4 regions of the Brevibacterium sanguinis genome follow, and region 2 is predicted to be linked to each of the others. Evidence: riboswitches for the same ligand, from Rfam matches in the RefSeq annotation. Region 2 holds a riboswitch; each other region holds the start of a gene.
What was found. Region 2 has a riboswitch for thiamine pyrophosphate ahead of thiC (phosphomethylpyrimidine synthase ThiC). Riboswitches for the same ligand answer to the same signal wherever they lie in the genome.
Positions count from the first base shown of each region.

Region 1: linked by a shared signal. The riboswitch ahead of thiM (hydroxyethylthiazole kinase) and the one ahead of thiC (phosphomethylpyrimidine synthase ThiC) in region 2 are both predicted to bind thiamine pyrophosphate.
Region 3: linked by a shared signal. The riboswitch ahead of ABD154_RS13725 (TenA family protein) and the one ahead of thiC (phosphomethylpyrimidine synthase ThiC) in region 2 are both predicted to bind thiamine pyrophosphate.
Region 4: linked by a shared signal. The riboswitch ahead of thiO (glycine oxidase ThiO) and the one ahead of thiC (phosphomethylpyrimidine synthase ThiC) in region 2 are both predicted to bind thiamine pyrophosphate.

Region 1 covers NZ_BAAAMB010000008.1:60,785-66,173, reverse strand. Annotated here, with positions in the region: gene ABD154_RS09375 (cysteine desulfurase family protein) at 1-69, shown strand, start outside; gene ABD154_RS09370 (hypothetical protein) at 267-482, shown strand; gene ABD154_RS09365 (TenA family protein) at 495-1,217, opposite strand; gene thiD (bifunctional hydroxymethylpyrimidine kinase/phosphomethylpyrimidine kinase) at 1,337-2,203, opposite strand; gene thiE (thiamine phosphate synthase) at 2,200-2,925, opposite strand; gene thiM (hydroxyethylthiazole kinase) at 2,922-3,782, opposite strand; TPP riboswitch at 3,770-3,873, opposite strand; gene ABD154_RS09345 (sugar ABC transporter permease) at 3,960-5,171, opposite strand; gene ABD154_RS09340 (ATP-binding cassette domain-containing protein) at 5,168-5,389, opposite strand, start outside.
Region 2 covers NZ_BAAAMB010000006.1:161,356-166,744, reverse strand. Annotated here, with positions in the region: gene ABD154_RS07570 (DUF1684 domain-containing protein) at 1-98, opposite strand, end outside; gene ABD154_RS07565 (M18 family aminopeptidase) at 294-1,658, shown strand; TPP riboswitch at 2,096-2,206, shown strand; gene thiC (phosphomethylpyrimidine synthase ThiC) at 2,203-4,032, shown strand; gene ABD154_RS07555 (hypothetical protein) at 4,305-4,706, shown strand; gene ABD154_RS07550 (TAXI family TRAP transporter solute-binding subunit) at 4,999-5,389, opposite strand, start outside.
Region 3 covers NZ_BAAAMB010000010.1:387,724-393,112, forward strand. Annotated here, with positions in the region: gene ABD154_RS13705 (HutD family protein) at 1-177, opposite strand, end outside; gene ABD154_RS13710 (alpha/beta fold hydrolase) at 264-1,208, shown strand; gene ABD154_RS13715 (VOC family protein) at 1,212-1,574, opposite strand; gene ABD154_RS13720 (ATP-grasp domain-containing protein) at 1,687-2,697, shown strand; TPP riboswitch at 2,705-2,809, shown strand; gene ABD154_RS13725 (TenA family protein) at 2,806-3,477, shown strand; gene ABD154_RS13730 (dihydroxyacetone kinase subunit DhaK) at 3,518-5,221, opposite strand; gene ABD154_RS13735 (PH domain-containing protein) at 5,275-5,389, shown strand, end outside.
Region 4 covers NZ_BAAAMB010000009.1:33,252-38,640, reverse strand. Annotated here, with positions in the region: gene moeB (molybdopterin-synthase adenylyltransferase MoeB) at 1-461, opposite strand, end outside; gene ABD154_RS10470 (thiazole synthase) at 458-1,267, opposite strand; gene thiS (sulfur carrier protein ThiS) at 1,269-1,505, opposite strand; gene thiO (glycine oxidase ThiO) at 1,502-2,701, opposite strand; TPP riboswitch at 2,692-2,794, opposite strand; gene thiE (thiamine phosphate synthase) at 2,818-3,606, shown strand; gene ABD154_RS10450 (ketopantoate reductase family protein) at 3,603-4,517, shown strand; gene ABD154_RS10445 (DedA family protein) at 4,471-5,154, opposite strand; gene ABD154_RS10440 (sensor histidine kinase) at 5,303-5,389, shown strand, end outside.

The DNA of each region.
Region 1 (5,389 bases), on a different contig from region 2:
GAGCAGGGGGAAGCCGCCGCGGCGGCCGTCATCGAGGCGGCGAAGCGGCTGAGCCTCGCATTCTCCTGAGCACCCAGTCCGGGTTGCGGCCTCGAGGTCTCCTTGGGGCTCGGTCTCGGTTGCGATCTCACGCCGCGCAGCTGTCTCGCAGGCGCTCTCACCTGCCGCGAAGAGTCCAGTGATGAGCGATTGGACTCTTTCCAACCGCTGGATGCGGAGAGACACTGGAAGCACAGGATCCGCTTCGGCTGTGAGGAGGGACCGACATGGATCTCGTGGCACTGCTCTTCATCGCAGCGAGCTTCACGGGCATCGTCTTCCTCATCGGGCGCCTGACATGCCCGCGCCGCGATCGAGTGCCGCTGACCGAGGTCGACGGCGTCATCTTCTGGACCACGCTGTGCCGCGGATGGCTGGCGCTGAGCGCGATCGCTCCGCTCACCCTCATCATCGACGACCGCCCGGACAGCGCCCCCGCGTAGTCCGCCGGTCGCTCACCTCGCGAAGACGGAGGCGTCCCAGCTCTGCATCGCATGAGCCGAGGCCCAGAAGTGGAGTTCGTAGACGCAGGCGCGCTCGAACGCCGCGCGCATCCGCGCAGCCTCATCGGCGGGCACCCGATCGAACTCGCGCTCGAGGATCGCCACAGCCTGCCGGGTCGATTCGTCGAACTCCGGGGAATCATAGGTCTGCACCCACGTCCCGTACGGGTGAGCCTCGTTCATCGCCCCGGCCTTCTCGACGAGCACCTTGCCCATGTGCGCATAGACCCAGAAACACGGCAGGACACCGGCCACGCCCTCCCCATATGACCGGCTCGCCGCGGTGGCGACGAGGAACGACACATACCCGAGCGTCGTCGGCGACGGTCCCAGATGGTCGGTGGCCTCGAGTTCGGCATGGGCCACGGCGAGCCGCTCATCGGAGAGCAGCTGAGCGTGCATCTCCTCCTCCACCGTGATCGCCTCCGCTGCCGAGGTCGACCAGAACCGGGACTCACCGCGGTCCGCCGTCTTCCCGGCGAGGAACGACATCGCCTTCGCATACCCGCTCAAGTAGATGCTGTCCTGCGTGATGTAGTTCGTGAACGCGAGCGGGGCCAGCGTGCCCTCGGCGAGCTGAGTGAGGAACGGCAGCGCCTCGATCTCGTCGATGATCGGGCGCACGTCCTCCCACAGCGCGGCGGTGTGCGGTCCGGCGGCGAAGTTCGTGCTCATGAGTGGTCTCTCCTCGGGGTCGGGATCGGACTGGGATCGGACTGGGATCGGACTGGGATCGGACTGGAATCGGAATGGCCGGAATCAGCCGGGTGGGAAGCGGACGGGTCGGCTGGACATCAGCGGCGGCGGACGTCGACCTGGTGGTCGACGGGCCCGTGCGCACCGGCGGCATCGAGGCTGACCTGCCAGTCCGCGGCCGAGGCGAGCGCGCGGGCGAGGAAGTCGAGTCCGCGCTCGACGGCCCCGTGCACCTCCTCGGTGCTCAGTGCCTCTCCGCCGTTGGCACGCCTGAGCACGGCCGCCTCGGCGGTGATCGCAGCCGACAGGGTGCACCCGGTGCCGTGCGTGTTCGGGGTGGAGATCCGGGGGTGGGAGAACTCGGCGATCTCCCCATCGGCGGTGACGAGGATGTCGGCGACGTCCCCGTCGGCGGCGTGACCGCCCTTGAGGAGCACGGCACGGGCACCCCGGGCGATGAGCTCGCGTGCCTGGTCACGCATCTGGGCCGGCGTCTGCGCCTCAGCGACATCATCGCCGAGAAGGAGGGCCGCCTCGGGGAGGTTCGGGGTGATGAGATCGGCGACGGGCAGGAGACGCTCCCGCACCGCGGCGACCGCATCGACCTCGAGGAGGCGGTGCCCGGACGTCGACACCATGACCGGGTCGACGGTGAAGAACCCGAAATCGGAGGTGCGCGCCCGGTCGACGACGAGGTCGACGAGCGACGTCGACCCGAGCATCCCCGTCTTCGTCGCATCGACGGGCATGTCGCCCAGAACACTGTCGAGCTCGGCGACGACGAAGTCCTCATCGATCGGGTAGACGCGGGAGACCCCGTGCGTGTTCTGCGCGACGAGCGCGGTGATCGCCGTGGTCCCCAGCACCCCGAGGGCAGTGAACGTCTTGAGGTCGGCGTGGATGCCCGCCCCGCCCGAGGGGTCGGTGCCGGCGATCGACAGGGTGATCGGTGGGCGCGTGCTCATGCCGCTCCCCCGTTCTCGCCGGCGACCGGCTCGGTCCCGTCACCGTACGCGGTGAGCAGCTCACGGGCCGCCCGCTCGGGGTCGGCGGCACGGCAGATCGCGGAGACGACGCAGAAGCCGAGCAGTCCGCGACCGCGCAGCTGCGGAACCCGGCCGGCGTCGATGCCGCCGATCGCGACCGCGGGCAGTCCCGCCTCGGCCGTCAGATCGCCGAGGCGGTCGGGGCCGATCCCGGCCGGCGCGTCGGTCTTCGTCGTCGTGTCGAAGACGGGCCCGATGCCGACGAGGTCGACGGCGCCGGTGGCCCGGGCCGCCGCGAATTCGGCGGCGCTGGCGGCGGAGAGACCGATGAGCGGCTCGGGACCGACGAGGTCGCGCACCTCGGTGACGGGAGTGTCGGTCTGTCCGACATGGATGTGGACGTCGGCGCCCTCATCGAGGAGGTGCCGGGTGACGGCGACCCGGTCGTTGAGGAAGAGCGGGACGCGGCGGTCGGTGCCGGCCACCGCCTCGCCGACGGCGGCGATGACCTCCCTGGTCAGGGTCAGGAACTCGGTGTCGTCGATGTCCTTGTCCCGGACCTGGACGATGCCGGCTCCCCCGCGCACGGCGGCGAGCACGGTCTCGGCGACGGTGCGACCGGCCTCCCGGCACTGCGCGGAATCGGTGACGAGGTAGAGGCGGGCGTCGACGCCGGCGAGGCGCTCACTCGTCGCGCTCATGCTCTCGTCACCTCGACCCGGGCCTCGCCGATGCGCGCATCGTCGGTGGTGTGGAGAGCATCGAGGAAGTGCTCGGCAAAGCTGCCCGGTCCGGCGGCGCCGGTCGCCGCGGCCTCGCCGGCGACGGCGAAGTGGGCGTGGGCGGCGACGACGGCGGTGAACTGATCGAACGCCGCGAGTCCCGCCGGACCCGCACCCGGACTCGAGTCGACCGGCGCGACGGCGGCGAGGTAGGCGGCGGTGACGGCGCCGAGCGAACACCCGGTGCCGATGACGAGCGGCATGAACGCATGTCCGCCGTCGACACGGGCGATGTGGTCGACACCGTCGATGTGGGCGACGATGGCGTCACGCTTGCCCGAGACGGCGACGATCGCCCCACTGGTCCGCGCGAGCTCGGCCGCCGCCGGGAGGACGGCGTCGACCTCGTCGGTCGATTCGACGCCGCGCCCGCCGGCCCCGGCACCAGCCAGAGCCGCGATCTCCGAGGCGTTGCCGCGGATCGCGGTCGGGCGATCGGCGGCGGCCCGGCGGATGCGGGTGGTGCGGAAGTCGACGGCGCCGATGCTCACGGGGTCGAGCACCCACGGAGTCGAATCCGCGGTGACCGCGCCGATCGCGGCGTCGGCGGCGAGGAACTGCTGGTTCGTCGCGGTTCCGAAGTTGACGAGCAGACCGCCGGCCAGGTGCGCGAACTGCCCGGCGTCGGCCTCGTGGTCGAGCATCGCCGGGGACGCGCCGACAGCGAGCAGCACGTTCGCGCTGAACTGCTGGACGACCGTGTTCGTGATGCATTGGATGAGCGGATTCGCCGCGCGCAGACGTGCGTGCGCCGACGACAGATCGATGTCAGTCATGACGATCCCTTCGCTAGCATGGCCCAGATCAGGTTCGATGGGTGTCCTCTCAGCCCGGCGCGACTGCCGCCGGGCACCCCATGTCATTGCCCATGACTGTACCAAAATCGCCGAGGCGGGGGTGAGGTGGGGTCACCCCCTGACCTCGCCCCCGCCTCGGCGCCGGTGAAGGAGAACTCACCCCCTGCCGACGTACCGCTGTCCGCGCCGACTGACGGCGTCGATGACGACGGCGGTGAGGAGGACGAGAGCGGTGATGATCTGCTGCATATCGGAGTTGAAGCCGATGAGGTAGAGACCGTTGTTGATCGCGCCGACGACGAACGCCCCGAGGACCGCGGCCCACGCCGACCCCCGCCCGCCGAAGAGGGAGGTGCCGCCGATGACGGCCGCGGCGATCGCGTTGAGGAGGTCCTGGGTGCCCACGAGCGTCGACCCCGCGTTCGTCGTCACTCCGGCCTTGACGAAGCCGAAGAGGGCGGCGAGGACACCGGCGGTCATGAACACGCTGATGCGCACCCACGTCACACGGATGCCGGCGCGCCGGGCGGCTTCGACCTTGCCGCCGACGGCGTAGATCGAGCGCCCGTACCGGGTCTTGCGCAGCACGAGGTCGATGATGATCGCGATGACCATCATGAGGAAGAACGGCAGCGCGAGTCCGAAGTCCTGGTTGACGAGGATGAGGAAGCCGAAGACGATCGCCGCGAGGAGGACGATGCGCACGCTGACGGCCGTCCAGCTCGGACTGTCGAGGCCCGCGGAGTGCCGCCGCAGCTTCGCGTGGATGATGCCGGCGGCGAAGCCGATGACCGCGATCGCCCCGAAGACGTACGCCCAGAACGCCGGGAAGTAGTAGCTGGCGAAGTCGAAGACGAACGTGTCGGCCATCGAGAGGTTCTTCTGCGTGCCGAGCACCGTGAGCGTGAGCCCCGTGAACGCGAGCAGACCCGCAAGGGTGACGACGAACGCGGGAATCCCGACGACGGCGAAGAACCAGCCCTGGATCGCCCCGATGACGAGGCCGAGCAGGAGGATGATCGTCACCGCGACGACCGGCGGGACCCCCTGCCGGACGACGAGGACACCGAGCACCGAGGCGGCGAGACCGCCGAGCTGGGCGAGCGAGAGGTCGATCTCGCCGAGGAGGAGGATGAGGTTGATCCCGAGCGCGAGGATCGCCAGGTAGGCGACCTGGGTCGAGAGGTTGACGAGGTTCGCCGGGGAGAGGAAGTTGCTGTTCGCCGACTGGAAGACGATGACGATGACGACGAGGGCGAGGATGACGGGGAACGACCCGAGCTGGCCCTCCCGGATCCGGCGGACGAACGTCCGCACGAGCCCCTCGTCGGAGATCCGCTCGTCGGTGATGAGGGAATTGCGGGTCATCGGCGCTCACCCCTCCGCGCGGCCCGCTGGGTCACGACGTTGTCATTGGCTCCGGTGATCGCGGCGACGAGGACGTCGGTGCGCTCGTCTCCCGGGAAGTCCCCGGCATCCTTGCCCAGCCGCAGCACGTGGACACGGTCGCACACGGCTTGGACATCGGCCATGTTGTGGCTGACGAGGAGCACCCCGAGGTCACGGTCGCGGAGGCGTTCGATGAG
Region 2 (5,389 bases):
CAGTGGAGCCCGACGACGCTGAGCCATCCGAAGGGCGTCGCCAACGAGGAGTTCCGCGAGTCCCGCCACGTATTCCACTCGGCCACGAATTGGTTCACGTCGAACACTCCTCGCATTCTCACTCGTCGTTGCACGCTCACCCGCGCCGGTCGTCGACGTTCGGCGACCGCCGGCCACCCGGTGCGGGCGACCGCTGACCGTCCAAGTCGGGCGACCCTTTGCCACCCGGTTCAGGCGACCGCTGGCGCTCCGGCCCCTGTGGTCGAAGCTACCCCAAAGGATAGGCTGTTCAGATGAGCACTCCATCCACGGATCAGACAGCAAACGCGCAGGTCGCAGCCGACCTCTCCGCTTTCGTCACGGCCTCTCCCAGCTCCTATCATGCCACTGCCGCAGCGGCCGAGCGCTTCGACGCCGCCGGGTTCACCCGACTCGACGAACGTCAGCCGTGGACCCTCGAGGTCGGCCGCGGGTACTACGTCATCCGCGACGGCGCGATCATCGCCTGGATGGCTCCGACAGGGCCGGTTGACGCAGGAGAAGCTGACTCAGCGGACGCCGACTCGACCGCGAACGGGACGACCGCCTCGGCGGTGCCCCCGTTCCGGGTCTTCGGCTCCCACACCGATTCGCCGGCGTTCAAGCTCAAGCCCGGTGACGAGTTCGTCGCCGAAGGCGTGCGCCAGTTCGGCGTCGAGATCTACGGCGGCCCGCTGCTCAACTCGTGGCTCGACCGGGAGCTCGCCCTCGCCGGGCGCCTCAGCCTCGCCGACGGCCGCGTCGTCCTCGCCCGCACGCCGGCGATCGCGCGCATCCCGCAGCTTGCGATCCATCTCGACCGGCAGGTCAACGAGGGACTCACCCTCGACAAGCAGCGGCACACGACCCCGATCGTCGGTCTCGCCGAGCTCGCCGAGGCCGATGTCCTCGAGATCCTCGCCGCCTCCGCCGACGTCGATCCCGAGCTCATCGTCGGCCACGACGTCTACACGATCCCCGCGCAGGAGCCCGCGCTCTTCGGTGCCGCGGACGAGTTCTTCGCCTCCCCGAGGCTCGACAACCTCCTCTCCGTCCACGCCGGGGTGACCGCGATGACGTCCCTCGACGCCGAGGCGCTCGATGCGGTGGCCCTGTTCGCCGGGTTCGATCATGAGGAGGTCGGGTCGAACTCGCGCTCGGGCGCGAGCGGCCCATTCCTCTCCGACGTCACCGAGCGGATCGTCGCCGCCCTCTACCCGGAGGCGAACCGCAGTGACTACCTCGCCGCACTGGCCGCCTCGGTGTGCGTGTCCTCCGACGCCGGCCACGCCGCCCACCCGAACTATCCCGAACGCCACGACCCGCACGTGCGCCCGCGCCTGGGTGCCGGGCCCCTGCTCAAGCTCAACGCCCAGCAGCGGTACGCCACCGATGCCGTCGGCGCGGCGACGTGGGCCCGGGCCTGCGCGGCCGCCGGGGTCGAGTACCAGGACTTCGTCTCGAACAACTCGGTGCCGTGCGGGTCGACGATCGGCCCGCTGACGGCCACCCGCATGGGCATGACGACGGTCGATGTGGGACCGGCGCTCTACTCGATGCACTCGGCGCGGGAGATGTGCGCGATCAGCGACGTCGTCGCGCTCAGCGCGGTCGCGAAGACGTTCCTCCAGGGCGCGTGAGGGGCTGAGCGCAGGGGGCGAACACAGAAGGCGAGCACTCGCTGGTTCAACGCGGTGCCTCGTTCAACGCTGAGCCTCGTTCAACCCGGAGCCTCACTCAACACGGAGCGTGAAAATCGCGTCCCCAAAGACGCGATATTCACGCTTCGTGTTGAACGAGCGCCGGCGGATTCGCCGAAGTGCGGATATTCACGCTTCGTGTTGAACGAGCACTCTAGTGAACGAGGGCTCGCGCACGTCCGGGGACACCCTGTGAGCGAATCTGCGAGGGTGCCCCACGCGCACGATGCCGCAGGAAACCAGTGTCCGCTGGAGCGCGTCCGCTGGGCACGCTGAAAACTGAGCCGCAAAATCGCGCGCCCGCGGGTCCGCCGTCTCGCGCAGTGAACACCTGCCTCGGGTGATTTTGTGGCGGCGCCCACACCGTGATAGTCGTTGTGTGACCCCACGGGGGCCTTCGGAAGAGGGCTGAGATCGAGCTGAGACCGCTCGAGACCGTTGAACCTGATCCGGTTGATACCGGCGGAGGAAGAGAGGATTGCAGATGGCTGCGCCTACCCCAGAGACCACCCGTCCCACCGCTGCTCCGCGCCCGACGGCGCCGGCAGAGAACCCCGGGAGCACCCCCGCGGATTTCGCTCTCGAGCAGTACCCCACCCATTCCCTGGCCTGGGTCGAGGACCGTGAGCACGGCATCCGCGTGCCCGTCACCCGCATCGACCTCGACGACACGAACGGCCGCCCCAACGAGCCGGTCCACGTCTACCGCACCGTCGGGCCCGGCGCCGTCCCCGAACAGGGTCTGCCGCCGCACCGCGCGGAGTGGATCGCCGACCGCGATGACACCGAGGACTACGCGGCCCGTGGCCACCTTATCGAGGACGACGGGCGGGCAGCCGTCCGCCGCGGCGCGCCCTCCCAGCAGTGGCAGGGGCCCGACCGGACGCCTCGGCGCGCGAAGGCCGGACGCACCGTCACCCAGATGCACTACGCCCGGCAGGGCATCATCACCCCCGAGATGCGCTACATCGCGATCCGCGAGCAGTGCGACGTCGAACTCGTCCGCTCCGAGGTCGCCGCCGGGCGCGCGATCATCCCTTCGAACATCAACCACCCCGAATCCGAGCCGATGATCATCGGCAAGGCGTTCCTCGTCAAGATCAACGCGAACATCGGCAACTCGGCGGTGACGAGCTCGATCGCCGAGGAGGTCCAGAAGCTCCAGTGGGCCGCGAAGTGGGGTGCCGACACCCTCATGGACCTCTCGACGGGCAATGACATCCACACCACCCGCGAGTGGATCATCCGCAACTCCCCCATCCCCATCGGCACCGTGCCGATCTACCAGGCGCTTGAGAAGGTCGATGGCGACGCCGAGGCGCTGACCTGGGAGATCTACCGGGACACCGTCATCGAGCAGTGCGAGCAGGGCGTCGATTACATGACCGTCCACGCCGGTGTGCTGCTGCGCTACGTTCCGCTCACCGCCGACCGGGTGACCGGAATGGTCTCCCGCGGCGGGTCGATCATGGCCGGATGGTGCCTGGCACACCATGAGGAGAACTTCCTCTACACGCACTTCGACGAGCTCTGCGAGATCTTCGCGCAGTACGACGTCGCGTTCTCCCTCGGCGACGGGCTGCGCCCCGGCTCGATCGCCGACGCCAACGACGCCGCCCAGTTCGCCGAACTCGACACCCTCGCCGAGCTGACGAAGCGCGCATGGGAGCACGACGTCCAGGTCATGGTCGAAGGCCCCGGCCACATTCCGCTCCACCTCGTGCGGGAGAACGTCGAGCGTCAGCAGGAGCTCTGCGACGGCGCGCCCTTCTACACCCTGGGTCCGCTCGTCACGGACATCGCGCCCGGCTACGACCACATCACCTCGGCGATCGGGGCGACGGAGATCGCCCGGTACGGCACGGCGATGCTCTGCTATGTCACCCCGAAGGAGCACCTGGGACTGCCCGACCTCGACGACGTCAAGACCGGGGTGATCACGTACAAGATCGCCGCCCACGCCGCCGACGTCGCGAAGGGCCACCCGGGGGCGACGGCCCGGGACGATGCGCTGTCGAAGGCGCGGTTCGAGTTCCGCTGGCGCGATCAGTTCGCGCTCGGCCTCGACCCGGAGACCGCCGAGTCCTTCCACGACGAGACGCTGCCGGCGGAACCGGCGAAGACCGCGCACTTCTGCTCGATGTGCGGGCCGAAGTTCTGCTCGATGCGCATCTCCCAGGACATCCGCGACACGTACGGCAGCGCCGAGGCGCAGGCCGCGATCGCCGGCATGCAGGAGAAGAGTCGGGAGTTCCTCGCCGCCGGCGGTGAGGTCTATCTGCCCGAACCGACGATCGGCCCGCGGCAGGACTGAGGTCCCGGCAGGACTGAGCCCGCTCCAGGGCTGAGGCCCGGGCAGGTCTGAGGCACGGGCAGGTCTGAGGCACTGGCCGCTGGTGTCGGCGAGGTGGAGTCGGAGTGCCCGACCTCGCCGAGGTGGTCGCCGGGTGAGATCGGAGTACCCCAAATCGCTGGCTCGGTCGCCGGGTGGGGTCGGAGTGCCCCACTCCGCCGAGGCGGTCCCGGGGAAGCGCCTCGTCCCTGGGCTCTCGGTCGGCGCTCGTCCACCGCTGATAGGGTCGCTCTGTGTCCACTCAGCCCGCCGCGCCGCACGCTCCGAATCAGTCAGCGGAGCCGTCGTTCCGGGCGTCGTTCGACTGGTTCGCCCCGTATCTCATCGTCCTCGTGACGGGGCTGATCACCGTGGGCATCTACGCGCTGGCGTGGTGGAACGCGGGGTCGATCATTCCGCTGCCCGTCTTCGTCGCGCTCTTCTGCATCCCGGTGCTGCTCGGCTGGTGGATCTCCGGGGCCGCGTTCGCCACCGTCATCGGTCTCGCCCTGCGAGTCCATTGGGCGCTGCGCAGCGCGCTCACCCTCGTCATCTGTCTGTGTGCGACGATCGTCGTCCACTTCCTCATCATCGAGATGTTCAACACCGGCTTCTACGGGGTGCCGGCGATGTTCATCCCCGGGTGGATCTACTGACTCGTCGCTGACGAGCGCGAGCACGCGCCCGCCCGTGGTCACGGTCGCCTCGCGTCGACTCGCGCGCCGAGTTCACCCACCCGCTGGCGTTGCCCACGCTCACGCGCGTCCGCGCACTGACGCACGCCCCGGCCGCCTGCGTCCAGCAGCTGTCCGCATCGTGGATCCAGGCGGAGTGCGGATAGCGGGTGGTGCACGGCCCGCCATCCGCACTCCGCCGTGACCGAGAGCTGCTCGCCGCCTCGGCGCTGCCCCTCTGCCCTTCGGCGCCGGGCTCGCCGACGTGGCTCGTCTACTGGTTGAGTTCGTCGAGCGCGGTCTGCGAACCCGGGGCGAGCGGGATCGGCTCCGGCGGCATCGCCGTGTCGAGCTTGATGTCCTTCGCCGCCGCGTGGACCTTCTCGAGGTCGGCCTTCTTGTCGAAGATCAGCTTCGTCAGGGCGCACTGGGTGCCCTCGTCCATGTCGTTGCGGACCATGAGGACGTTGGGCGTGATGATCGTGTTGACCGCCCCGACGCCGGTGTACGTGTCGGCGGGGATCTCGGCGACCTCATAGACGGGGTTGATCTCCTTCATCTGTCCCTCGAGGGGGGAGATGTCGAGGAACTCGACGTCGCCGCCGTTGGAGGTGAAGAGGTCGGTGACGCCTGCCGTCGGCAGTCCCCCGGACCACACCATGCCG
Region 3 (5,389 bases), on a different contig from region 2:
TCCGGGCAGGGAGGAGAACGGACCGGTCCGCTCGAGGCGGGCGATGCTCAGCCGCCACGAACGCCGGTCGGGGGTGAGCGCCGTGGAGGCGTCGAGGGAGACGAGCTCGGTCGTCTCGCCCGCGCCGTTGGCCCAGGGAACAGGGACGATGTCGGCGAACGACGCGATGATCTCCATGGCATCCATCGTAGGTGCGCCCGCCGTCGTCAGCGCGGGTGAGGGGCTAGCCTGGGAGCACACGGACCTCCGGCAAGGAAGCAGCGATGACCGTTCCGCCCCGCCCTGACTCGTCTGACAAGTCAGATTCATCTGACACTTCAGGCTCGTCTCGCCCGCCGCACCTCGATCCCGGTGACGGCCTCACCGAGGAGATCGTCACGCTCGCCGACGGCCGCCGCATCCGCACCGTCACCGCAGGTGAGGCGCCTGGTCCGTGCATCGTCTTCGAAGCGGGCATGGGTGCCTCGGCGGCTGCCTGGACGCACATCCAACGGGAGGTCGCCACCCGCACCCGGACCGTGTCCTACGACCGCGCGAACATCGGCGGCAGCGCTGACGACCGGAGTCCGCGCAGTCTCGAGCGGATCGTCGACGACCTCGCCGAGGTGGTCGACCAGGTCGCCGGGAACACGCCGGTCGTCCTCGTCGGCCACAGCTGGGGCGGACCGATCGTCAGACTCTTCGCGCACCTCAACCCCGAGCGGGTCGCCGGGATGGTGCTCGTCGATGCGACCGCCTCGGCGATCCTCTCCCCTGCGGTCGCGGCCCTCAACGCCGGTTCGATGCGGCTCGGGTCGCTGCTCATCCGGGCCGGCCAGGGCGATCGCTTCACCCGAACGCTCCTGCCCGACGGGGCATCACCGCTGATCACCGAGGCGGATCTCGCCCTGTTCTGGCGCGACTCGCTCACCCAGCGGGCGATGCGCATGGCGCTGCGCGAGGAACGGCATGTCACCTCGTCGATCGCGCTCATGCGGATGCTCGAACGCGACGGCGGACCGGACGTGCCCGGCGTCGTCCTCCAGGGCGGTCGGCAGCGGGGACTGCTCGAGCGGCGGATGCGCTCGCGCCAGAACGCGGCGGCGGCGACGAACGTCGACACGATGCCGCAGGGCAGGCTCGTCGTCCTCGAGGACGCCGGGCATCTCGTCACCCATGAGCGTCCCGATGCCGTCATCGACGCCGTCGACGACGTGCTGTCGCGCTGAGTCTCAGTTGACGCAGAGACAGAACGGGTGACCGGCCGGGTCGAGGAAGACGCGGAATGTCTCCCCCGGCTGGACGGCGGCCTTCCCGGCGCCGAGCCCGATGACCTCCGCCTCGGCGGCATCGAGGTCATCGACCATGACGTCGATGTGCATCTGCTGCGGGTGCTCCTGGCTCGGCCAGCTCGGGGCGTGGTAGTCCTCGACCTGCTGGAAGCAGATGGGCGGCCAGGAATCGGACGTGATCTCGGCCCATGTGCCGTCGTCGTCGACGCGGACCTGCCAGTCGAGGAGTTCGCCGTAGAACTGGGCGAGCTCACCAGCATCCGGAGCATCGAGAACGACCACGGGCTGCTTTGCGATAGCCATGGTCCTGAGTCTACGCCGCAGGGCGGACACGACCCAGGGAATCACCGACTCGATAGAATTGTTGAGCAATAACAGCGCACCTGCCAGAGCCACGGCGCATGAGAGGACTTCGATGAGCACGCACACCCTGCCGGTCGCGGACGGTCCCGCGGTCTACGTCATCCACGACAATCCCGAGTGGATCCCGCCGTTCGCTGACGCCTTCGCCGACCTCGGCGTCGAGCTCGTCGAGTGGCTGCTGCCCGGTGCCGCGATCGACCTCGCCGCCGCCCCGCCCGAGGGCGTCTTCTGGTCCCGACTCTCGGCATCGTCGCACACCCGCACGGACCCCCACGTCAAGGAGTACGGACGCGCGGTCCTCGCGTGGCTCGAGGCCGCAGGCCGCACCGTCGTCAACGGCTCGCAGGTCCTCGAGCTCGAGGTCAGCAAGATCCGCCAGCACCGCGTGCTCGCCGCGCACGGGATCGAGGTGCCGGCCACCTCGGCGAACATCGGATCAGCGGCGATCGCCGAGGTGGCTGCCGGGTTCGCGCCCCCGTTCATCACGAAGCACAACCAGGGCGGCAAGGGACTGGGCGTGCGCCGCTTCGACTCGCACGCCGAGCTCGAGGCCGCCGTGGCCGACTTCGCCCCCGACGGGTCCACCGAGCCGATCGACGGCATCACCCTCGTCCAGGAGTACCTGCAGCCGGCCGCGCCGTTCATCACGCGCGCCGAGTTCATCGGCGGCCGCTTCCACTACGCCGTCGCCGTCGACGTCTCCGCCGGCTCCTTCGAACTCTGCCCCGCCGATGCCTGCGCCGTTCCCGGGACGGCCGGCAGCCTCGGCGACAGTCAGTTCACCCGGCGCGACGAGATCACCGCGGACACCCCGCTCATCGGTCGGCTCGAAGCGCTGCTCACCGAACTCGGCATCGACTTCGCCGGGGTCGAATTCATCGACACCGCCGACGGTCGCCAGGTCGTCTACGACATCAACACGAACACGAACTACAACGCCGAGGTCGAGGCCGGCGAGCGTGCGGCCGGCCGTCAGCCTGCCGCCGTCCGGCTGGCCGAGGTGCTCGGCGCGAAGCTCGAGGCCGCCCATCATGACGCAGCTGTGGCGGCACCGGTCGGCTGATAGTCTCGAACCACCACAGGGGAGCGCCGCGACCGGCGCTGAGAGTGCGCACGCAGACCCTTAGAACCTGATCCGGGTGACACCGGCGGAGGAAGATGGAGGCTCATCATGATCACAGTCGCGACCGGCGGAGCCGTGCCCGAGCTGCGGGCGAGCGCCGAGGCGGAGTGGACCGCGGCGACCCATCACCGGTTCGTCTCCGAGCTCTTCGCGGGCACCGTCGACGACGCGGTGATGGCGAAGTACCTCGTCCAGGACTACCAGTTCTTCGATGACTTCCTCTCGATGCTCGGCGCCAGCGTCGCCCACGCCGACACCATCACCGCGAAGCTCCGGTTCGCCCAGCAGCTCGGGTTCCTCGCCGCCGATGAGGATTCGTACTTCCTCCGCGCCTTCGCCGAGGTGGGGGTGGAGCCCGCGGACTACACCGATCCCCAGCTCACCGAGGTGACCGCGGGGTTCCGCGACGTCATGCGCGAGGCGGTCGCCGCGGCGTCGTACCCCGACGTCCTCGTCGTCCTCGTCATCGCCGAATGGCTCTACCTCGAGTGGGGCGAGCAGGATCGGGCCATGCCGAGCCGCGACCTCCACACCGGGTGGATCGACCTCCACCGCGGGGAGGCCTTCACCGGCTGGGTGCAGTTCCTCGTCGACGAACTCGAACGGGTGTACCCGCGCGGGGACGATGCGGCATCGGCTGCCGCCCGGCAGCGCCTGGCCGATCTGTGGCAGCGGGCCGTCGGGCTCGAACGCGCGTTCTTCGACGAGGCGTACCGGTGACCGCGCTGCCGGGCCAGGCTGCTTCTCGTACCGGCTAGGGCTACTTCTCGTAGACTTCGGCGGCAGCGGAGAAGAGGAGCGAGATGCCCACGGCTCCGGCGTCGGGTGTGCCGGCTCCGCGGCCGTCGACGTAGCTCGCCCGACCCCGCCTCGCCTGCATGTCGGCCGTCGCCTGTGCCGCCTCGGCGGCGGTCTGCGCCGCTGAGGCGAATCCCTTCCCGAACGCCGAGGCGGTGGGATGGAGGACGTCGACGACGGTCCGATCCCCGGTCTCAGCGCCGCCGACGCGCTGGATCGCCGCGCATCCGGCCGCCGTCGCCCGCTTCCAGAGGTCAGACGCGGTCTCGCGGTGGGTGTCGGCGTCGAGTTCGGCGTAACCGGCGCTGAGCTCGTGGAAGAGCAGGCCGAGGAGCGGTCCGCTCGTGCCGCCGACGCCGCCGAGGAACGCCGCTTCGGCTGCGGCGAATCCCGCGGCCTCGGAGGAGTCGACGAGTCGAGTGGCGTGGCGCAGTCCACCGCGGAGGTTGTCCCCGAAGTCCCCGTCACCGCCCACCTGATCGAGTTCCGTCAGATGGGCGTGCTGCTCCTCGACGAGTTCGGCGAACCGGCGGAGCACCGCGGTCTCGAGATCCGTGTCCCCACCGGCTGCCGTCCGCTGCCGCAGAGAGTCGGCGGTCGACGTCGGCTCCTGCGCACTCCGCGTCGCCGCTGCCGTCGGCACCGCCTCGGCGTGCGCGGACTCACCGCCGCGGGTGGGGAACGCCGCGGTGCGGGAGGCGGCGTTCCACCAGTCGAGCCAGGACGGCTGCAGGCGGGTGACGGTGAGGGAGAACCCGGTCATGTCGAGCGCGGTGACATAGCTGCCGACAAGGGACGCGGCGATCGACTCGCCTGCGGTCTCGAGGGCGGCACCGAGGGCGTCGTGGACATTGAAGAGTTCGATCTGGGTCGTCGCGCCGAGTCCGTTGACGAGGACGAGGAGCTCGTCGTCGGCCGGGGTGCCGGGAACCGCGGCGAGGAGCTCACGGCACATCCGGTCGATGAGAGCCTCGAAGCCGTCGTGCGGAATCGAGGTCGCTGCGCGCTCACCGTGGATGCCGACGCCGTATTCGAGGGTGCCCTCGGGAAGGTCGAACGCGGGCCGACCGGTGTGGGCATCGGTCTGGGCGCGAGCGGCCACGGCGAGGCTCCGGGACCGGGCGACCACCTCGGCGCCGAGGTCGGCAAGCTCGTCGAGACCCCACCCGGCGTCGGCGGCAGCGCCGAGGATCTTCTCGACGATGACGGTCGCCCCGGTGCCGCGGCGGCCGGTCTCGGTGTCGTCGCTGTCGGTGGCGATGTCGTCGTCGACGAGCACGGTCGCCACGGGGATGCCGGCGGCGCGGAGACGTTCGGCGGCGATGCCGAAGTTGATGACGTCGCCCGTGTAGTTCTTGACGATGTGGAGGACGCCGTCGGGGCCGGCCACCGCCTGCGACGCCGCGAAGATCTGCGCGTTGTGCGGTGAGGCGAAGACCTCACCGGGGACGGCGGCGTCGAGCATGCCCGGGCCGACGAAGCCGACGTGCATCGGTTCGTGACCGGAGCCGCCGCCGGAGACGAGGCCGACGGTCCGCGTCGGGGACTGCGCTGTCGAACTCACGAACAGGGGATCCTCGGTGAGCGCGACGAGATCGCTGTGGGCCCGGGCGAACCCGCGCAGCGCTGAGGGGATCGGGGTGGACGAGACGAAGAACGCGTTCATGACGGCCAGCCTAACGTCCGGTGATGCCGGGCACCACGTGGCACTATTGACCGATGAACGATTCCCCTGCCGAGTCCGGACGCATTCCGTTCGGGCTGTTCTGCCCCGAGATCATCGAGACCGTCCCGCCGCGGTTCTTCCCCACCACCGTGTGGGGGTACTTCGAAA
Region 4 (5,389 bases), on a different contig from region 2:
GTGCCGGTGAGTTCGGCGGCGTCGTTGGACAGGTAGCGGGTCGCGAAGTTGTCCGCCCCGTCGATGACGAGGTCGTGGGCGGCGAAGAGCTCGAGGGCGTTGTCGGGGCTGAGGCGCTCGGCAACGGTCTCGACGGTGAGGCCGGGATCGAGCCGGAGCAGGGCATCGCGCGCGGATTCGACCTTGGGACGGCCGACATCGGCGTCCCGGTGGAGGATCTGGCGCTGCAGGTTCGACACGTCGACGACATCGTCGTCGACGACGGTCAGCTGCCCGATCCCGGCCGCCCCGAGGTATTGGAGGACCGGGGCGCCGAGACCGCCGGCGCCGATGACGAGGACCTTCGCCGCGCGCAGGCGGCGCTGACCGGTCACCCTGACATCGGGCAGGCTGAGATGCCGGGAGTAGCGTGCGATCTCCGCGGCGGTGAGCTCGGGTCCGGGTTCGACGAGCGGTCTCACGGTCCCATCACCAGGTTCTCGACCGAGGTCGTGCGGGCGGTCTCCGCGGTGACCCGCCCGTCGTCGGGCGACGATGCGAGCGCGAGCGGGCGTTTGGGGATCCGTCCCGCTCCAGCCGCCAGGCGACCGGCGTCGACGGCGAGCCGCATCGCCTGCGCCATCGCCGGGGCGTCGTGCGCGCGGGTGACGGCGGAGGCGAGCAGCACCGCGGTGCACCCGAGCTCCATGGCCAGGGCGGCGTCCGAGGCGGTGCCGATGCCCGCGTCGAGGATGACGGGCACCTGGGCGCGGGAGACGATCGTCTCGATGTTGTGCGGGTTGAGGATGCCCAGGCCCGAGCCGATCGGGGCGCCGGCCGGCATGACCGCGGCGACCCCGGCGTCCTCGAGCCGCTTCGCCAGCGCGGGATCGTCGTTCGTGTAGGCGAAGACCGTGAAGCCGTCGAGGACGAGCTCCTCGGTGGCGCGGAAGAGTTCGACGGGGTCGGGCAGCAGGGTGTCCTCGTCGGCGATGACCTCGAGTTTGACCCAGTTCGTCTCGAGCGCCTCCCGGGCCAGCTGGGCAGTGAGCACGGCATCGCGGGCCGTGTAGCAACCGGCCGTGTTCGGCAGCGAGCGGATGCCCAGTCGCTCGAGGAGCGCGAACACCGAATCCCTGGCCGCGGCGTCGAAGCGGCGGATCGCGACTGTCGTCAGCTCTGTCGCCGAGGCGGTCAGGGCGTCCTCGAGGATGCGCAGAGTGCTCGCCCCACCGGTGCCCATGACGAGGTGGGAGTCGAAGGTGACGGTGTCGATGGTCCAGCTCATGTCAGCCTCCCTGGACTGCGGTGACGATGTCGACGGTGTGGCCGTCGGTGATGGTGAAGCCGGCCCACAGGCCGCGTCGCACGACTTCGCCGTCGACGGCGAGGGCCACCCCGAGGCGGCCGCCGTCGACAGGGGTGCCGTCTTCGCTCAGCTGCCGTCCGGTGATGTCCTCGACGAGGGTGCGGGCGGTCGTGCCCGCAGTGATGTCCCGGCGGTCGCCGTTGAGTGTGATGGTCATGATCCCTTCCTTGCTGTCAGCAGTGGTGCACCAGGTGACTGCGGTGATGATGGCGGGTGGTCGGACTCGAACCGTGCCGGTGCCACAGCCGCGCGCGCACCGACGGGCAGCCACGCGGAGTCCGCGCCGACAACGAGATCCGCGCCGAGGCGGGCGCCGAACGGTGCGAGGAGAACCCCGTGGCGGAAGTACCCGGTGGAGACGACGAGACCGGGGTCGCTGCGACCGAGGAGGGGGAGGTCGTCGGGCGAGCCGGGCCGGGCCCGTGCCGTGATCTCGGTGATCTCACATCCGAGGAGCCCGGGCACGAGGCGTTCGGCGTCGTGGAGGAGACGGTGGACGCCCTCGGCGAGGATGCCCGCCTGGCCGTCCTCCCGGGAGGTCGCCCCGAGGACGAGCTCCCCATCGGGCCGCGGCACGACGTAGACGGGCCGACCGGCGACGAGTCCCCGGATCGTCCGGGTGAGCAGCGGGGGAGCGCCGGTATCCGAGCGGAGGCGGATGACGTCGCCGTGGACGGCCCGCAGCGGCAGCGCGGGAGCGCCGGCGATCGCATTGTGGGCCATGCCTGCGGCGAGCACGACCTGATCGGCGTGCAGCCGACGCCCTGAGGCGAGCTCGACTCCGGTCGTCCGGGCCGGGGCACTGCCGGTCGGTGATCCCTCATCGCCGACCAGTCCCGTCACCCGGTCCTCGATGACGCGGTCGCCGAGGACGGTGAGCAGCGCGCGCGTCACCCGCCGGGGATCGATCGCATGATCGCCGGGAATGAGGACGGCCCCGCACACACCGGGGGCCAGGGCTGGTTCGAGATCGCGGGCGCGGGATCCGGTGAGCAGGTCGAGGTCGGAACCGGCCGCGGACTGGAGGGCGCTGAGTTCGCGCAGGGCCGTGAGATCCGCGCGGTCTCCGGCGCAGACGAGTGTGGCGGTCGCCGTCTCCCCGAGGTCGGCCCCCGATTCCCGGGTCAGTGCCGCAGTGAATTCCGGGTAGAGGTCGGCGGAGACGCGCATGAGCGGAAACAGCGGAGTCTGGCCCCACGCGATCTCGGCGGCAGGGGCGATCATCCCGGCCGCGGCCGCGGTGGCGCCCGCGCCCGGGTGCGGATCGATGACGGTGACGGCCGCCCCGCGCCGGTGCAGCTCCCACGCCGTGGCCAGGCCGATGATCCCGGCGCCGACGACGATGACGTCCATGCGATTCTCCCTCCGGCGGCATGACCCGCATCAGGTGAGGCGGTCGGCACGAAGCCCTCTCAGCCTCCCAGCGAGGCTCCCGCGAACTCCTCTACTCTAGGAGCATGGTTCCCACGATGCCAACGTCTCCCGCAGTGCAAGACCCCGTGACCGCCCCTGCTGAGAACGCGGGCCACCCGGTCGACCGCGACGCCGCCGGCCGGGACGCCGCGCGGACCCGTGCGCTCGCCTCCGCCCGGCTCTACCTCTGCACCGACGCCCGCACGCAGCAGGGCGACCTCGGTGAGTTCCTCGACGCCGCCTACGCCGGGGGCGTCGACATCATCCAGCTCCGCGACAAGGGTCTCGAAGCCAGGGAGGAGATCGCCGCCCTCGAGATCCTCCGCGATGCCGCCCACCGGCACGGGAAGCTCTTCTCCGTCAACGACCGCGCCGATGTCGCTCTCCTCGTCGGCGCCGACTTCTTCCATGTCGGGCAGGGCGACCTGACGAGCGCGCAGGCCCGCACGGTGCTCGGCGACGACGTCATCCTCGGCCGGTCGACGCATTCGGTCGAGCAGGCGCTCGCCGCTGCCGCCGACCCGGAGATCGACTACTTCTGCCTCGGACCCGTGTGGGAGACCCCGACGAAGCCCGGTCGCCCGGCGGCCGGACTCGATCCGCTCGCGGCGGTGAGCGGGACGACGGCGAAGCCGTGGTTCGCGATCGGCGGGATCTCCGCCGGTGATCGTCTCCGGTCCGTGCAGGAGACCGGGGCGTCACGCATCGTCGTCGTCCGTGCGATCACCGAGGCGCCCGACCCCGCCGAGGCGGCCGCTCGGCTGCGCGCGCAGCTGACTTCCGCTGACCCCGACACGACCACCGGCACGACCACCGCGACGACCACGAAGGACGGCACCCTGTGACAATCCTCATCGCCGGAGCCGGCGCGACCGGCGGCGCCTTCGGCACCCGCCTCGTCGAAGCCGGACGCGACGTCACCTTCCTCGTCAGGCCCGCCCGCGCCGAGGCCCTGAGAGAGAGCGGCCTGCGATTCATCGCCCCCGACGAGGACCGGACGAATCCGGTGACCGTGACGACGGCAGAGGAGCTCGCGGCCGACCCGACCCCGGTCGACCTCGTCCTCGTCGCCGTCAAGGCCGGTGCCCTCGAATCGATCATCGCCGACGTCCGGCCGGCCGTCGGACCCCAGACCCTCATCATCCCGTTCCTCAACGGGATGGCGCAGATCGGTCGCCTCGAGGCGGAGTTCCCCGGGCAGGTGCTCGGCGGGCTCGTCAAGATCGTCGGCACGATGCGCGGAGCCGACATCGTCCAGATGACGGATCTCGCGACGATGACGATCGGGCGCCTCGGCGGGGGAGAGGTCCCACCCGCGGTCGTCGACGCGCTCGACGTCCCCGGCTTTCGGCTGCAGGTCATCGACGGCATCGACGACGCCCTGTGGGAGAAATGGGTGTTCATCGCCGCGGCCGGTGTCGTCACGTGCCTCTTCCGGGCACCGGTCGGCGCGATCATGGCCGCCGGCGGCGAACCCCACGTCGTGGGGATCATCGACGAACTCGAAGCCGTCGCCATGGCCGCCGGCCACCCGGTCTCCGCGCGGGCCCGGGCGGCCACCCTGTCGATGCTCACCGCCGAGGGCTCCGCCTTCACCTCCTCGCTCTACCGGGACGTCACGGCCGGACTGCCGAACGAGACCGAGCACATCCTCGGCCACCTCCAGACGACGGCGCGCGACCTCGGGGTGCCGACTCCGCTGCTCGATCTCACTCTCGTGCAGCTGCGAGCAGGCGAGTTCGACCGGAGCGCATGAGCCGGGCGCGCTCGGCGGCAGCGGGCCCGGGCGCCGCAGTCCTCCGCTGCGCCCGGAGACGGCGGGCCACCTCGGCGAGAGCGGTGAGGGTGAGCGCGATGCCGACGCCGAGGACGACACCCCACAGCGGCTGATCGGCGAACACGGCCCCGCCGAGGAGCCCGATGCCCGTCGAGCAGACCGCCCACGCCAGCGCCCCGAGGAAGTCGACGGCGAGGAACCGCGGCAGGGGATAGCGGAGCATCCCCGAGGCGATCGTCGTCGCCGTCCGCCCGCCGGGGATGAACCGCCCCGCGACGAGCATCGCGCCGCCCCGGACGGCGAACATCTCCGCCGTCGAGGCGAGCAGTCTGCGCAGCCGGGCCGACCGCACCCACCGGTCGGTGGCGCGACTGCCGCCGCGACCGACGAGGTGGGCGGCGAGATCGCCGAGGAGCGCACCGACGGCCGCCGCCGCGATGATGCCCACCGCCGCCGGACTGCCGGTCACGGCGTACGCGGCGGCAGTGATGACGACGGTCTCCGAGGGCACGATCGGGACGAGCGAGTCGAGGGCGGTGACGACGGCGATGAGGAGGTAGAGCCAGGGGGAGGTCAGCGTCTGCTGGATGAGGTCGAGAGCGAAGTCCATGGTCATCGACCCTAGTGACGCGGCCGTGTTCGCCGATACGAGGCGGAGCGCATTCCCGGGACGGGTTCACCGGCCGTCGCGCTGCGGAAAACCGGAACGAGATGTGAGGTCTGACCCCTCCAGACGCCCTGACCTGCGTTGCTACGATCGAGCCATGCCGTGGCCCGCGACGATCCCGCGCGAACCCCGCATGTTCCTCAGGCGGTGGTCGCTCTCCGTTCTCGGGGTGCTGTGGGGCGGC